DNA from 2 places in the Limosilactobacillus oris genome. Region 2 is predicted to be linked to the other one. Evidence: riboswitches for the same ligand, from Rfam matches in the RefSeq annotation. Region 2 holds a riboswitch; the other holds the start of a gene.
What was found. Region 2 has a riboswitch for FMN ahead of N4599_RS01120 (ECF transporter S component). Riboswitches for the same ligand answer to the same signal wherever they lie in the genome.
Positions count from the first base shown of each region.

Region 1: another riboswitch for FMN. It lies ahead of ribD (bifunctional diaminohydroxyphosphoribosylaminopyrimidine deaminase/5-amino-6-(5-phosphoribosylamino)uracil reductase RibD); the one in region 2 lies ahead of N4599_RS01120 (ECF transporter S component).

Region 1 is NZ_CP104398.1:1,309,797-1,317,028, forward strand. Features, by position in the region: gene N4599_RS06640 (riboflavin synthase) at 1-292, opposite strand, end outside; gene ribD (bifunctional diaminohydroxyphosphoribosylaminopyrimidine deaminase/5-amino-6-(5-phosphoribosylamino)uracil reductase RibD) at 285-1,343, opposite strand; FMN riboswitch at 1,496-1,638, opposite strand; tRNA gene N4599_RS06650 (tRNA-Ser) at 1,755-1,842, opposite strand; gene N4599_RS06655 (winged helix-turn-helix transcriptional regulator) at 1,887-2,288, opposite strand; partial or broken gene N4599_RS06660 (NAD(P)-dependent alcohol dehydrogenase) at 2,426-3,536, shown strand; gene N4599_RS06665 (low molecular weight protein-tyrosine-phosphatase) at 3,737-4,198, shown strand; gene N4599_RS06670 (M1 family metallopeptidase) at 4,317-6,851, shown strand; gene N4599_RS06675 (N-acetylmuramoyl-L-alanine amidase) at 6,925-7,232, opposite strand, start outside.
Region 2 is NZ_CP104398.1:213,265-220,496, reverse strand. Features, by position in the region: gene rpsA (30S ribosomal protein S1) at 1-546, opposite strand, end outside; gene cmk ((d)CMP kinase) at 619-1,305, opposite strand; gene N4599_RS01135 (SAG1386/EF1546 family surface-associated protein) at 1,334-1,915, opposite strand; gene N4599_RS01130 (RecQ family ATP-dependent DNA helicase) at 2,010-3,443, opposite strand; gene N4599_RS01125 (helix-turn-helix domain-containing protein) at 3,433-4,473, opposite strand; gene N4599_RS01120 (ECF transporter S component) at 4,692-5,270, opposite strand; FMN riboswitch at 5,364-5,483, opposite strand; gene N4599_RS01115 (pseudouridine synthase) at 5,677-6,393, opposite strand; gene scpB (SMC-Scp complex subunit ScpB) at 6,393-6,998, opposite strand; gene N4599_RS01105 (segregation and condensation protein A) at 6,976-7,232, opposite strand, start outside.

The DNA of each region.
Region 1 (7,232 bases), 910 kb from region 2:
GGCCCTCCAGGCGGTCGCCAACCTGCACTGACCGTTCCAAATTGACCAGGTCACCAGTGTGCCGCTCCCGAAAGGTCGTCTTCTCAAAGGTTTGGGGCATCAAGGTCACCCGAAACGCCCGCTGGTCCCGAGCAACCACGGTCAGGCAGGTACCATCAACGGCGACCGAGTCCCCGATTGCCAGTTCCGTTAATATTTCCGCGTTCGTCGGCGCCAGCGTCAGTTCGATTGTCTCGCCCCGCTTTTGCAACTCCGTAATTTTGCCAGTTCCTTGTACTAATCCACTAAACATCTTGCCGCTCCCTTTCCGCAATTCGGACGTTGTTTCCTAAAAGTTCTAGCTGCTGGTCTTGAAACCGCCACGTTTCTGGTGGCGCAAAGACCGGCACCCCTTCCTGGCCAAGCATGACCGGGCTAAGATAGGTCAGGACCTCCTCCACCAGTCCAGCCCGGGCGAAGGCGGCGTGAATCGTCGGTCCACCCTCGACATATAATGATTGAACGCCTTCTTCGGCCAGCACTTGAACGACCGCCGGTACCGAACAGTCCGGTAACACAAAGACCCGTGCCCGCGGACCGAGGCGGTCGGGCAAGGATTCCCTTTCCGTGAACACCCAGGTGGGTGCCAGGCCGTCCTGAAAAAGTTGACGGTCAGAATAGTCCGCCAACCGACCCCGGCGATCCAGCACTACCCGGATCGGCAGATGGTCAAGCTGGGTGGTCGGCAGCAGGGTTGGATCGTCCACAATCGCCGTCGTGCTCCCGATGACAATTCCCTGAAAACCGGCCCGTTCTTGGTGGACCCGCCGGTAAACCGCCTGGTTGGTGATTGCCGTCCGTTGCCCAGGCCCGGCGCTAACCCGACCATCGAGACTTACCGCCTGTTTGAGGGTCACCCAGGGACGGTGGTGACGGTAAAAGAAGTTGTAGTGCGGGTTAACCTGTGCTGCCTGCTGAGCACCGACCCCGGTTACCACTTCAACCCCGTGCTGGCGCAGGGCGGCAACCCCTTTACCAGTGACTAAGGCGTGGGGATCGAGCTGGGCGACAACTACCCGCTGGATCCCAGAGTCAATAATCAGCTGGGTACAGGGCGGCTGTTTGCCGTAGTGGTTGCAGGGTTCTAGGGTCACATAGAGGGTCGCTCCGGCAGCCTGCCCCGGGGCAAGTTGGCTGAGGGCATCCCGCTCCGCATGGGGACCGCCATAGGGCTGGGTATGCCCCGTTGCCAGCACGTGACCGTTTTTGACCACCACGGCCCCGACCTGAGGATTCCGCCAGGTTGCCACTCCGGCCTGCTTGGCCGCCGCGACCGCTAGTCCCATCAAATCTTCATCATTCATCACGTCACCTTCCCATCAAAAAAAACGTCCTGCGACTTCTCACGGGGCGTTTTCTGCTGGTTTGCACTAGGTTGGTTCCCTGGTTTAAAAAATTAAAACCCGGATAACATGCGTGCTATCCGGGGCCATCTTTAAACTGGTAGTGTGTACAGCGTTTTCTTCTCCCATCCAGACTATACTGTCGGTACCAGACTCGCACTGGTTCAGCCACTAACCACTGTTGGCTAGCAGGTCACGGACTTCAAGTTGCCTTGTCACCGTCGGTTGGGAATTTCACCCGGCCCCGAAGAAAATTGCGTTTGAATTTATCTTTAGTGTAAACTTGCACTTTCTGTTTGTAAAGCGTTTTTTTGCTGGATACCTATCCACCCAAATAAAAAGAGGCCTCCTCAACGGAAGACCTTCACACAACGGAGAATGAGAGATTCGAACTCTCGCGCCGTTTGCACGACCTACACCCTTAGCAGGGGCGCCTCTTCAGCCACTTGAGTAATTCTCCAAAAATTCATTGCTGGGCTAACCCAATAATCTCATTATAACATATTACTCATTTCGTGGGTGAAGACCAGGCTCACTAATACAGCCATACGAATATCCAATCGTCACCTGGGGGTTGTTTTCTTTAACCAGCTGCTCTCCCGTTAGCGACAGCTTCACCATCAATTCACGGATCTGTTTGCCGACCGGGGTGAGAGCATACTGTGTCTGGGGCGGCATCGTTGGGATAATCGTCCGGCTCACTATTCCAGCCGCAATCAGCACTTTTAGTTGCTGCGACAGCACCTTTTTGGTGACTTGGTCGTGATTTTCAAGGTTAACGTTGCGCAATAGTTTACCAAAATGTTGATCTTGCTTGCCCAGTTGGCAAATAATGGAAGTCTTATACTTTCCCTTCACCAGATCAATCAAGTAGTCAATCCCTAGCAAATATGTATTTCGCGCCATTTTGAACCCCTCCCTAGTTACCTTTTTGATACCAGATTACAATAAAGTGCCTTCTTTTAGCAACTCGTGAACTATTTTTCAATATGAACTGAATTAAGGGTGTCATGATATTAAATCAACACTACGGAGGTGTAATTATGAAAGTCACAGCAGCAGTTGTTAAGGACGTCGGTGCGCCATTTACCATTGAGGACAACATTGAATTACACGAGGTCGGCCCAACCGACTTACAAGTTCACATCGTTGCCAGCGGACTTTGTCACTCTGACGAAGCAATCCGGGTCGGCGAAGCATCAGTTGGTTACCCAGCGATTCTCGGACACGAGGGCTCCGAGATCGTTGAGAAAGTTGGCGCCAACATTACCGACTTCCACGTTATTTTATCATACTGGACTGATGGAACCTGTGATAAGTGTTCCACGGGTCACGCCGGCCAATGTCGCAACTACACCGAGGGGCGACTTAATGGGAGTACGGCCAGACGGTGACTACAATTTCAGCAAGGATGGCCAGCACATTTCAAATATGCTCAACCAGTCCTCATTTGCAACTACCACGGTCGTTGAACAACGGAACGCCGTTAAGATCGACAAGGACCTTGACCTGCGGAAATTTGGCCCGCTCGGTTGCGGCTACGTTACCGGTTCTGGGACCGTCTTAAACGCCCTTCAGCCACGGCCAGGGCAAACTATCGCCGTCTTTGGGACTGGTGCCGTTGGCCTTGCTGCAATGATGGCCGCCAAGATTTCGGGTTATACCAAGATCATTGCGGTGGACCGGAACGATAACCGACTGGAACTTGCCAAAGAGCTGGGCGCGACCCACACCATTAACACTAACGATGCGGAGCCGGTTCAAGCAATTAGAGATTTGACAAACGGCTATGGCGGCGACTTCTCAATCGACACCACTGGAGCACCGGTGATCACTAAGGCTGCGATTGACGCCTTGACCATCGGGGGAACCTGTGCCGGAATCGCCGTTACTTCCAACTCCGTCAACATCAGTGAATGGGGTGACCTCAGCGCCTTTGACAAGAATTTCATCGGGGTTTTGATGGGTGATTCAGTACCACAGCTTGACATTCCACGGCTGATGGAATTTTACAAGCTGGGCTGGTTCCCGTTCGACAAGACTGAAAAGTTCTATGACTTTGATCAGATTAACGAAGCCAACGAAGATTCTAAGTCCGGCAAGGTTATCAAGCCTGTTTTAATTATCGATAAGGATTACCAACCAGGCGAATAAATCTGTGCTAGATGAGCAAAGCCCTCTGCTACCGTGATAGCAGAGGGCTTTTTGTGATGATTCGTTGTACGCCGACTCATCAACAATTGCCTAACCGGGTATGCAGTATTGGCCAAGTCCCCGCCCCTGCAAAGCTCCGCCAAAGCCAGTATAATTTAATACTGTCGCACAGCGTTTGAACACTGAAAGGAGCTCGCAAAATGAAAGTTATTTTTGTCTGCCTCGGTAATATCTGCCGGTCACCGATGGCGGAGGCGATGTTTAAACAAATGGTTCGGAACGCTAACCTCCAGGACCAAATTACCGTTGACTCCGCGGGAACCAGCGACATTGCCGCAGGCCTCTCTGCTGACTCCCGAACGAAGAAAATTCTGGATAAGTATAACATCCCTGATGACGGCATGATTGCCCGGCAGCTCAACGACCGGGACTACCAAGAAACCGACTACATCATCGTGATGGACCAGATAAACATGGTCGACGCTAAGGACATGGCTCCGGCGGGACTCGCTGGCAAGGTGCACGGAATTTACGAGACAACCCCGAGCAAGCAGGGCAACTGGATCTCTGACCCGTGGATCACCCACCGCTTCCAGGAAACTTACGACAGTCTGAGTGAGGCCCTGCCAAACTGGTTAGAACGGATTAATAAGGAATTGTAATATTTTATTTGGCTGGGATTGCTCCCGGCCTTTTTCATTTTCAAGTCTTAGGGCCAGCGGAATCCATCCCCAACGCGGTATAATAAACCTATCTTAGACAAAAGAAGGGAATAATCTTATGGCAGAAAACACACGACTCTATGACCTTTTCCAGCCCGACCATTACGATGTCTACCTCGACATCAACCGGGCGAAAAAGACCATTGCGGGAAACACGACCATTAATGGTCACGCTAGCCAACCCGTAATCAAATTAAATCAAAAGTACCTCCACATCACCGCGGTCACAGTGGACCAGCAACCGGTACCTTTTACCGTCAAAGACGATGAAGAAGCGGTCGAAATCACCCTTCCGGCAGCCGGCGACGTCAAACTAAGCGTCGACTACACGGCCTCATTGATCGATACCATGATGGGGATCTACCCATCCTACTACGAAGTCAACGGCGAACAGAAGCAGGTCATCGGCACCCAATTTGAAACTACCGCCGCTCGCCAGGCCTTCCCGTCCGTCGATGAACCCGCTGCTAAAGCGACCTTCAGCCTGGCAATCAAATTCGATGAACACCCTGGCGAAACGATCATTGCCAACATGCCGGAGAATCACGTGGAAAACGGCGTTCACTACTTCGACGAAACCGTCCGAATGTCGACCTACCTGGTTGCCTTTGCCTTTGGTGAACTCCAAAGCAAGCTGACCACAACTAAGTCTGGTGTCCGGGTCGGCGTCTTTGCAACCAAGGCCCACCAGCCAAAGGAACTCGACTTTGCCTTAGACATTGCCAAGCGGGCAATCGAATTCTACGAGGACTTCTACCAAACCCCGTACCCGCTGCCGCACTCCTGGCAACTAGCCCTGCCCGACTTTTCGGCTGGGGCGATGGAGAACTGGGGGTTGGTAACCTACCGGGAAGCCTACCTCCTGCTTGACCCCGACAACACCTCGCTTGACATGAAGCAGCTGGTCGCCACCGTCATCACCCACGAACTGGCCCACCAGTGGTTTGGTGACCTGGTTACGATGAAGTGGTGGGACGACCTCTGGCTCAACGAGAGCTTTGCCAACATGATGGAATACGTCGCCGTTGACGCCATTCACCCCGAATGGAAGATTTGGGAACTATTCCAAACTTCTGAAGCCCCAATGGCTCTGCAACGAGACGCCACGGACGGTGTTCAACCAGTCCACGTCGATGTTAACAATCCGGCCGAGATCGACTCCATTTTCGACCCGGCAATCGTGTACGCTAAGGGATCGCGGATGCTAGTGATGATGCGGGCGCTCCTTGGTGATAAAGCACTGCGGGAAGGTTTGAAGAACTACTTCGCCGCCCACCAATACAATAATGCCGCCGGAAATGACCTCTGGCAAGCCCTTGGCGACGCTTCCGGCCTAAACATCGGCCAGATTATGCACTCCTGGCTTGAACAGCCCGGCTACCCTGTCGTCACGGCGACCGTAAATGACCAGGGGCAACTCGTACTTAGCCAACAACAATTCTTTATCGGCGACGGTCAGGATACCGGCCGGACCTGGCAAATTCCGCTCAACAGCAACTACCCGGCCGCTCCACAGATCATGGTCGATCAAGAAGTTGTCCTAGGCGATTACCAAGACTTGCGGGAGACCGCCGGCGAACCATTCCGTCTCAATCTTGGCAACAACTCCCACTTTATCGTCAAGTACGATGACCAGCTCCTCCAAGACATTCTGGACCACGCTGATCAGCTGGACGCCATCAGCCAGCGACAATTACTTCAGGATTTGCGCCTGCTTGCCGAGGGACAGCAAATCTCCTACGCCGCCCTGCTACCACTTCTGGCCCACTTTGCAGATTCCCAGTCCGCCATCGTCAACTCTGAACTCTACCACATCGCCAACAGCCTCAAGATGTTCGTAACGCCAGGCTCAGCAGAAGAAAAGCAGCTCAAACGCTTCTTTAACCTGCTCAGCCAGGGTCAGGTGGCCCGACTCGGCTGGCTACCAAAGGACGGCGAAAGCAACGATGACCAGCTGACCCGGCCATACGTCCTCAACGCGGCCCTCTACGCCCACAACGAGGAAGCCATTAAAGCGGCCCACCAGATTTTCATCGACAATCAGGACCAGCTCGTCAGCCTGTCCGCGGATGTGCGGGGCCTGATTCTGAAAAATGAGGTCCAGAACTTCGGTAGCCACGATCTCTTTGACCAGTTGCTGACCGCCTACCAGCAGACGACCGACCCAAGCTACAAGGCTGACCTGCGGATGGCAATCCCAACCACGACCGACCCAGAACTGATTAAGACGATCATCGGTCACTACAAGGACGCCAACGTCATCAAGCCGCAGGACCTCCGTGCCTGGTACCGTGGTGTTCTGGCGAACAACGCCGGTCAGGAAGCTGCTTGGTCGTGGCTCCGTGAAGACTGGCAGTGGCTAGAGGACACGGTCGGTGGTGACATGGAGTTTGCCAGCTTCATCACCGTTTCCGCTGGAATCTTCCACACCCCGGCCCGCCTCGCCGAATTCAAGGAATTCTTTGAACCGAAGATTGACACCCCTGGTCTGACCCGGGAAATCAAGATGGACATCCGGATCATCGAGAGCAAGGTCGCCCTGGTTGAAAAAGAACAAGCAGCAGTTAATGCCGCGGTTGCTAAGGCAATTTAAGCAAATTACTGCTTATAAAATTAAATGAAGCGTTCAATGCTTAAAATAGAACATTGGACGCTTCATTTTTCATTTATCCTGCTAAGTCATCAACTAATTCCTGCTTGGTTACCCCAAAACGCGCGAGGTATTCATAGGGATCCTGGTGGTCGCCCCAGATATGCTGACTAACCCAGCGGTGACTCTTGATCCCCTTGGCGCCAGCACCGCCCTGGTCGAGGGTCAGCGGGATGTTATACTTACCGGCCATATCCCGCGCTAGGGCAACGTAAGCCTGGTAGTCCCGGCGAAAGGTTGCCGCATTGCTGGTTTGACCGAGTTCAATTTGGACCGGGGCGTTCTGGTTGACCGTCGTTCCAGCACCCCAGGAAACGGTCCCCG
Region 2 (7,232 bases):
TTCCTTGTGGGAAAGGATCAGCCGGTTTTCGCTTGGTTCGATTTCAACAATCTTGAATTCCAGTTCTTGACCCTTAAATTGGTTCAGGTCTTCAACGTAGTGATCAGTGATCATTGAAGCAGGAACGAAGCCACGTACTCCAGCATCAACAACTAAACCACCCTTAACTGCCTGGGTAACCTTAGCAGTGATGGTTTCACCATCATCAAACTTCTTCTGAATGTCATCCCATACCTTACGGGCTTCCAGACGACGGTGAGAAAGTAAGTAACTACCATTTTCCTTATCATTGCCAATCTTAGAGATGACAACTAAGTCTAATTCGTCACCTACTTTAACTGCATCATTGATGTCTTCAACTGGCTTGGTTGATAATTCCTTAGCAGGGACGACACCTTCAACCCCTGCATCTTTAATACCAACGATAGCTTGGCGATCATCATCGATTGCCAATACTTCACCCTTGACAACATCGCCCACCTTTACAGTTTCGATGCTATCAAGCGCTTCTAACATATCGTTCTTGTTTTCGTTGTTTTCAGCCATTAAAAAAAATCCTCCTTGCAACAATCAACTCTGATGACTATTTTACTAGAAAACTTCACCCTTTTCCAGTGTTTAAGCCAATTCGTTGAGAGTTTTTTCAATAATCGTGCTAATCCGGTCAACAACTTCGTCGATCGTTAAGGAAGTCGTGTCAAGGCGGACCGCATCTGGCGCCTGAACGAGGGGTGAGACCTTCCGTGAAGAGTCCTTCTGATCCCGCAATTCAATTTCCTTTTGCAGCTCCTCCAGCGAAGCAGTTGCGATCCCCTTTGCCTTATTTTCGACGTACCGGCGGCGGGCCCGTTCGTGAGCGGTCGCGACCATAAAAATCTTGACGGGAGCGTTTGGCAGAACCGTTGAACCAATGTCGCGGCCGTCCATGACAATCCCGCCTTCTTCAGCAATCTGCCGCTGCTGGTTAGTCATTTCTTCCCGGACTGCTGGAATGGCGGCAACTGCTGACACATTTTTGTCGATCCGCCCCTGACGAATAGCCGTCGTGACGTCGCGGCCGTTTAAGAAAACCCGCTGTTCAGGTTCACCCGGAGCAAAACTAATCTTAATTTCCCGGGCGAGTTGACTTACCCGGGTTGAATCCGTCACCGCAATCCCTTGGTCAAGGGCTGCGAGCGTCACTACCCGGTACATTGCGCCAGTATCGCAGTAAACATAGTTAAAGCGTTTGGCAACAAGTTTAGCGACCGTCGACTTGCCGGCCGATGCTGGACCATCAATGGCCACTTGAATTCCTTTTTTCATAATAATGAACTTTCCACTCCCTAATGATTTACCGTACCCGAAGCTGTTGTCCAGGGTGAATCGGTGTATTGATTGAAATATTGTTCAGCCGGGCCAGTTCTTGAGCTGTTAACCCGTTCTGCGCCGCAATTCGGTAAACACTTTGCCCCCGACGCACAACCACGTACTGCCGGTTGGCAGCCGGTTCCCGGTTGCTGGAGGCCGTTTGACCGGCAGTTGATTGCCTCGTCGTCATTGTCTCCCGGGCAGCGCTGTTAGTCGAACTGTTAGCTTGGCTGGCGACCCTTGAAGTGCTGCTAACTGACCGGTGACTGCTGGTTGAACTCACCCGATGAGTTGATTTTTTTTTACTACTCACCGCCGCAGTTTGCTCGGTCCGTGCCGGATGGTTAAACGACTGCTTATTGTTTAACCAGAAAATCAGTGGTGAAGCAGCAAGGACGATGATTAAGACCACTAAAACAGTGGTAATGGTCGAACTATGAGCCTCCTGCTTCCGTCGTTCCGTCCGCGATAGGTGGCCGGTGCTATCGAAATCTTCATTATCAGTAAATTTCTTATCCCACAATTCATCGTTTTGGCGGCGGCTTTCTTCTCGCTTCTCACTCATAAGCTATGCCCCTCCCCTCTATTGAAAGTTAACATTTTGATTGTAGCGCACTAATTTGTCCCTTGTCTAGCTGGTAAAAACCGAAAAGGTAACTTTAGCTAAGATTTAATAAAGTCCGGAGGTGCTGATCCCAATTATCGTTAACCGTCTGGCGGGCCTGCTGCTGCCGGGGCGGCAAGAGTGACTGACTGCGCCAGTCGGGAACTTCACTGTCACAACACCGGTCCTGCTCAACCACCTGCTCGCCAAAGTAATTGAGCAGGAAAGCCCGGCGGCAGAAAGTGAGGCGCAGGTACTTTTGCACTTGTGCTAACTGCCGATTGGTCTGACGGTGCCGCTTTTTAAACGCCGCGACAATTTGGTCGGCAGTGTAGTGCTGGCGAAAGTAAAAAGTAAAGAGTTCGTGGTTCCTGCCTAAGGCTGCCGGTGGCAACTGCCCCGCACGAACTTTTTCCAGCAGGCCGAGCGGCGGCAGGTCGACGGTCGTCAGCTGCCGGGCCAGCAGGTCATCGCCAGGGCAGGTCAGCAAAACCGCGACGCTTTGCCGCCCATCACGACCAGCCCGGCCAATTTCCTGTACGTAGTCAGCAAGGTTGGTCGGCTGGTGGTAGTGGATGATGAAGCGGATATCGTCCTTGTCTACCCCCATCCCAAAGGCACTCGTGGCACAAATCAGCTGAAGGTCGTCAGCCATGAATTGCTGCTGAACACGAAAACGGTCGGCGGCAGGCATCCCCGCATGGTAGGCCGCCACAGCTAATCCGCTTTGCTTTTGCAACCAGTCAGCGGTCGCCGTTGCAAGGCGGCGACTGGCGAAGTAAATAATCCCTGCTCCGGAGAGTTCTTTTACCAGTTGGAGCAGCCTGGTTGCCTTTTCATCCGGTGAAGCCAGTTCCTCGACTGCCAGAAAAATATTTGCCCGGTTGACTGACCGCCGGATAACCGTCACCTCGTCAGCTGGCAGGCCCATTTTAGCAATAATATCCGCCTGAACACGTGGGGTGGCCGTAGCGGTCAGCAGTAACGTCGGCGGGGTCCCCAGTTCTTCCCTAAACCGGCGCAGCAGCAGGTATTCCGGCCGGAAGTCTGGGCCCCACTGGGAAATGCAATGGGCCTCATCGATGGTCAGCATGGCAACATTGGCCCGGCGCAGACAAGCAGCAACTGCCGAATTGGCTAGGATTTCCGGGGAGGCAAAGACAAATTTTGCCCAGGCCAGCTGGCTTAATTGCTGGTCCCGGGTTCGCCGGTCCTGGCCGCTTAGCAGCAAGACCCGTTTCTCGCCACGGCGGTGGAGGCGATCAACTTGATCTTGCATTAGTGAAATCAACGGCGAAACAATTAAGACGATTCCGGGGCGGAGGTAGGCTGGAAGCTGGTAAAGCAGCGATTTTCCTCCCCCAGTAGGCAGAATTGCCATGGTGTCCTGCCCCGCTAAAATCGCCTCAATCGTTGCCAACTGGCCGTCACGGAACTCTTGATAGCCAAAGTGCTGCTGTAATGCTTGGTAAAGCCGGTCACGATTCATTTTGCGAATACTCCTTATAAATTTGGTACAGGCGAAAATAATAAAAGTCACTATTCTCATCGCCGCTCCAGCCCTGAAAACGCCAGTGGATCGCATCACCGCGAAAGTGATGGTCTAAAAATTTCCGCTGCTCTGCTGGCAATAGTTGTGCCCAGTCAAGCTGCTGGGGCGTCAGGATCGCAGCTGTCAGGAGGTGTTCACGAACGGTTCCCAGTTTCAAACGCCGGCGCTCTGCAATCCTAACAAGCTCGAGCCCCTGGCGTGCTAGCTGGACGGTTGTCTGACAACTACGCGAAATTGGTGCTGACGCAATGAGCGGCCGCGCCAGACTCGCCAGCGGGCCAGCCGTCCGCCGTGAAAAAGCAGTAACGGCTAACCACAGATCATGGTCAAGAACCAGGGCATCAGCCGGACTGAGCTGGAGGTGGTCAGCTAGCTGGTTAAGCGTCCACCCAGCCTGGTTATGACCAATCAAGCGGTTAACCAATGCCGCCACCAAGCGTTGGTCCTCATTAGCCAAGGCACCAGCAAGGAGGTGCAGCTCTGCATATACTTCCTGCACAAACTGGGCTGATTTAAAGTGCCGAAACCAGCCCCGCACCGCTTCCTGGTCCGTAAAGGGAACGGCGAGGGGTGCATAGTAACGGTTGTGGTATGCAAGCTCGGAAACCACTTGAAACCCCAGCAGGAGGCGTCGCTGAACGGTCTGCGTATTGGCAAGCCAGTACCAAGGATAAAAGTGGGGCTGGTAAGGTGACGGTTGGCTTTCCTCATAGCTAACCCCGGCCGCCGTCAGTTTTATTTCGTCAGCACCGACGCGTTCAAGCAGGCCCGCTCCAATTAACGCCGCAACTTCCTGGTCAAATTGCGCCCGGCTGAGGCGGCGCCGCGCACCGAGCCAGGTTAAAATCCCGTAATGCTGGGCCCAGAAAAGGGTCGACACCGTCTGCCGATTAGCCAGGACGTTCTCAATCACCCGTTCTCGCCGCGGCTGGTGGTAGCTGCATAAGCGCAGTAAGTATGTATTCATCACCACATTCCCCCTCCCCCTTTAAATAATACGGTAAAAGCGGTCGTTTCCATGTAATTCGGGGCAAAAAGTTTACCCGGTCGGTAATCAGGCTCATGGTGCTGACGCACGGTTGCCAACCTGCAACGGCCCTGTCCCAAAATTACTTTACCACAAAAAAGAAAGAAGACTCCACCTACACTTCCCGTGCAAGTGAAGTCTTGCTATCCTGTCAGTAATTATTCCATCCGGTGGCGCTGCAGCCACTGCCGTAGATGAGCAACGATTAAGATAAAGACGATCGACAGCAGCAAGCCCTTGACAATGTTAAACGGCAACACCCCCAGGGCCACTAGCTGGGCTACCGGCAGTGAAGACTGCCAGTGCCAAACCGCCATGTAGAGCGGTGTAATCACCCAAAGGTTCAGTAGAGACATCACTACGGTCAGCACCAGCGTTGCCAGCGGAATGGCCGTTAGCGCCTGCCGCTTAAAGGACCATTCCTGGTGCCGCCAGACATAGTAAAACGGGAATAACAACGCTAATGACGAAATGAAGTCACTGCCAACCCCAATCAGGTCACCGATTGCGAAACCATTGACCATCGCGTGCAGAAAACACTTGATGAAGGCCACCACGACCCCCGCTAACGGTCCGTAGAGGTAACCGCCCAGTAACACCGGGATATCGGAAAAATCGATTTTAAGGTATGAAGCAACCGGAATGATGGGAAACTCAAACATCATTAGGATAAACGCTAAGGCACCCAAACAAGCGATGCCAACCATCCGTTGAATACGCTGATGTGATACTGTCATAAATCAACAACCTCCATTGAGATTGCCTTCGTTGGCCCTTCCACAAAGAAAAGGCGCTGTTAACTGCTTACAGTCAACAACGCATTACTTTATAGAAATCTTCTCTATACCAGACTTTACTGTCGGCACTGGACTTACACCAGATTCAACCGTTCACACGGGTTGCGGGCTGTAACCGCCGGTCGGGAATTGCACCCTGCCTTGAAGACGAATCAGTTCATATTGTACGTTTTCATTGTAGCGAGATTTCCGCGCCGTGTCAACGCTGATGGCTTCTAGCAACCACGCCTTGCTTCGCGGATATTCGCCTTTTTCATCCGTTTTACCATCCTTACTCCGCCTTTAAAACTAGAGAAGAACCAGTTCCCTGTCTCTCGCCTGCTGGGGTCCCTGTCCTGCCTATAGCCTACAAGCGGTTCAACCGTTTGACTTCTTCAGGGCGCAATTCCCGATAGTCCCCCGGCTGAACTCCCTGGAGGTTCAGGAAGCCGTAACTCTCACGGTGAAGTTTAATCACCGGGTGACCGACTGCCGCCAGCATCCGTTTGACCTGGTGGTAGTGCCCCTCATGGATTGTTAGCTGCACGATACTCGTTTTCTTTTCCCGGTCGGTGCCCTTCAGCCGGGTCTTGGCCGGCTTCGTTCGCCGGCCATCAACTTTGACCCCCGTCCGCAATTGCTTCAAGTCATCATTACTGATAAGTCCCTTGACCTTAGCGACGTAGGTCTTATCAACCGCGAACTTAGGGTGCATCATCTTGTTTGCTAAAGCACCGTCATTAGTCAGCAGCAAGAGACCGGTCGTGTCATAGTCCAGACGGCCAACGGGATAGATCCGCTCTTCAATTTCGTCCTCCCGGAGGATATCAACAACCGTCCGGCGGCCCTTTTCGTCATGCGCACTCGAAATCACGCCCCGCGGTTTGTTCAGCAGATAGTAAACCTGCTTTTCCCGGTGAAGCGGGACCCCGTCAACTTCAATTTTATCCTTAGCGGTGACCTTCGTTCCTAAGGTGGTAACCGTCTGTCCATTAACTTGGACGTGTCCGGTCGCAATCAACTTTTCCGACGCCCGCCGGGACGCCACGCCGGCCTCCGCCATCACTTTTTGTAAACGTTCCATTACTCATCCTCCTCATGCCGTTCCCGTGACTGCAACGCCGTCAGGAACAAGTCCCCGCTCAGCGCACCGTCATCAGCATCCGCCTGTTTTGGCAGTGCCGGTAATTCATCGAGCGTGGTCAGGCCAAAATAGTTCAAGAAGTTATCGGTCGTGATGTACAAAAACGGCCGCCCAGGGGCATCTAACCGGCCCTTCGTGTCAATCAGCCCCCGTACCATCAACTTCTGAATTCCTCCCGAGCTTTGCACCCCGCGGATGCTATCGATTTCTAACCGCGTAATCGGCTGGCGGTAGGCAATGATAGCGAGGGTCTCCAGCAGGGCAGTAGTAAGCGGCACCGTCAATGGCACCTCAAAAAAGTGCTTGATCACCGGAGCCAAGGCTTGTTTGGTCGCCAGGCGGTAGGTATCGGCACTTTGAAGGAGAATCAGTGCCGAGTCCTGATCCTGCGCGTACTTGGCTTGGAGAGCAGCCAGCATTTCACGCAGGGCCGGCTTCATAAAACCAGTAATTTTAGCAAGATTGCCCAGGGTGATACCCTCATCCCCACTAATAAATAACAGGCCCTCCACTTGGGCCAGGTTACTTGCTTGTATCTTCGTCATCAATTCGCGTTCCCTTCACTAAAATAATCGGGCCAAACAGTTCCGCCTGCTGCACCGCAATCCGTTGGTCCTTGCTTAATTCCAAGACCGCAATAAAAGTCGTCACTAACTGGTCACGACTGCGATCACCAGCAAACAGGGCGGTAAACTGGACCGGCCCGGCCTTCACCTGCTTGACCACCGCAGCCATTCTTTCGGCCACACTAACCTTTTCGGTTGCAACCGTTTCAACCA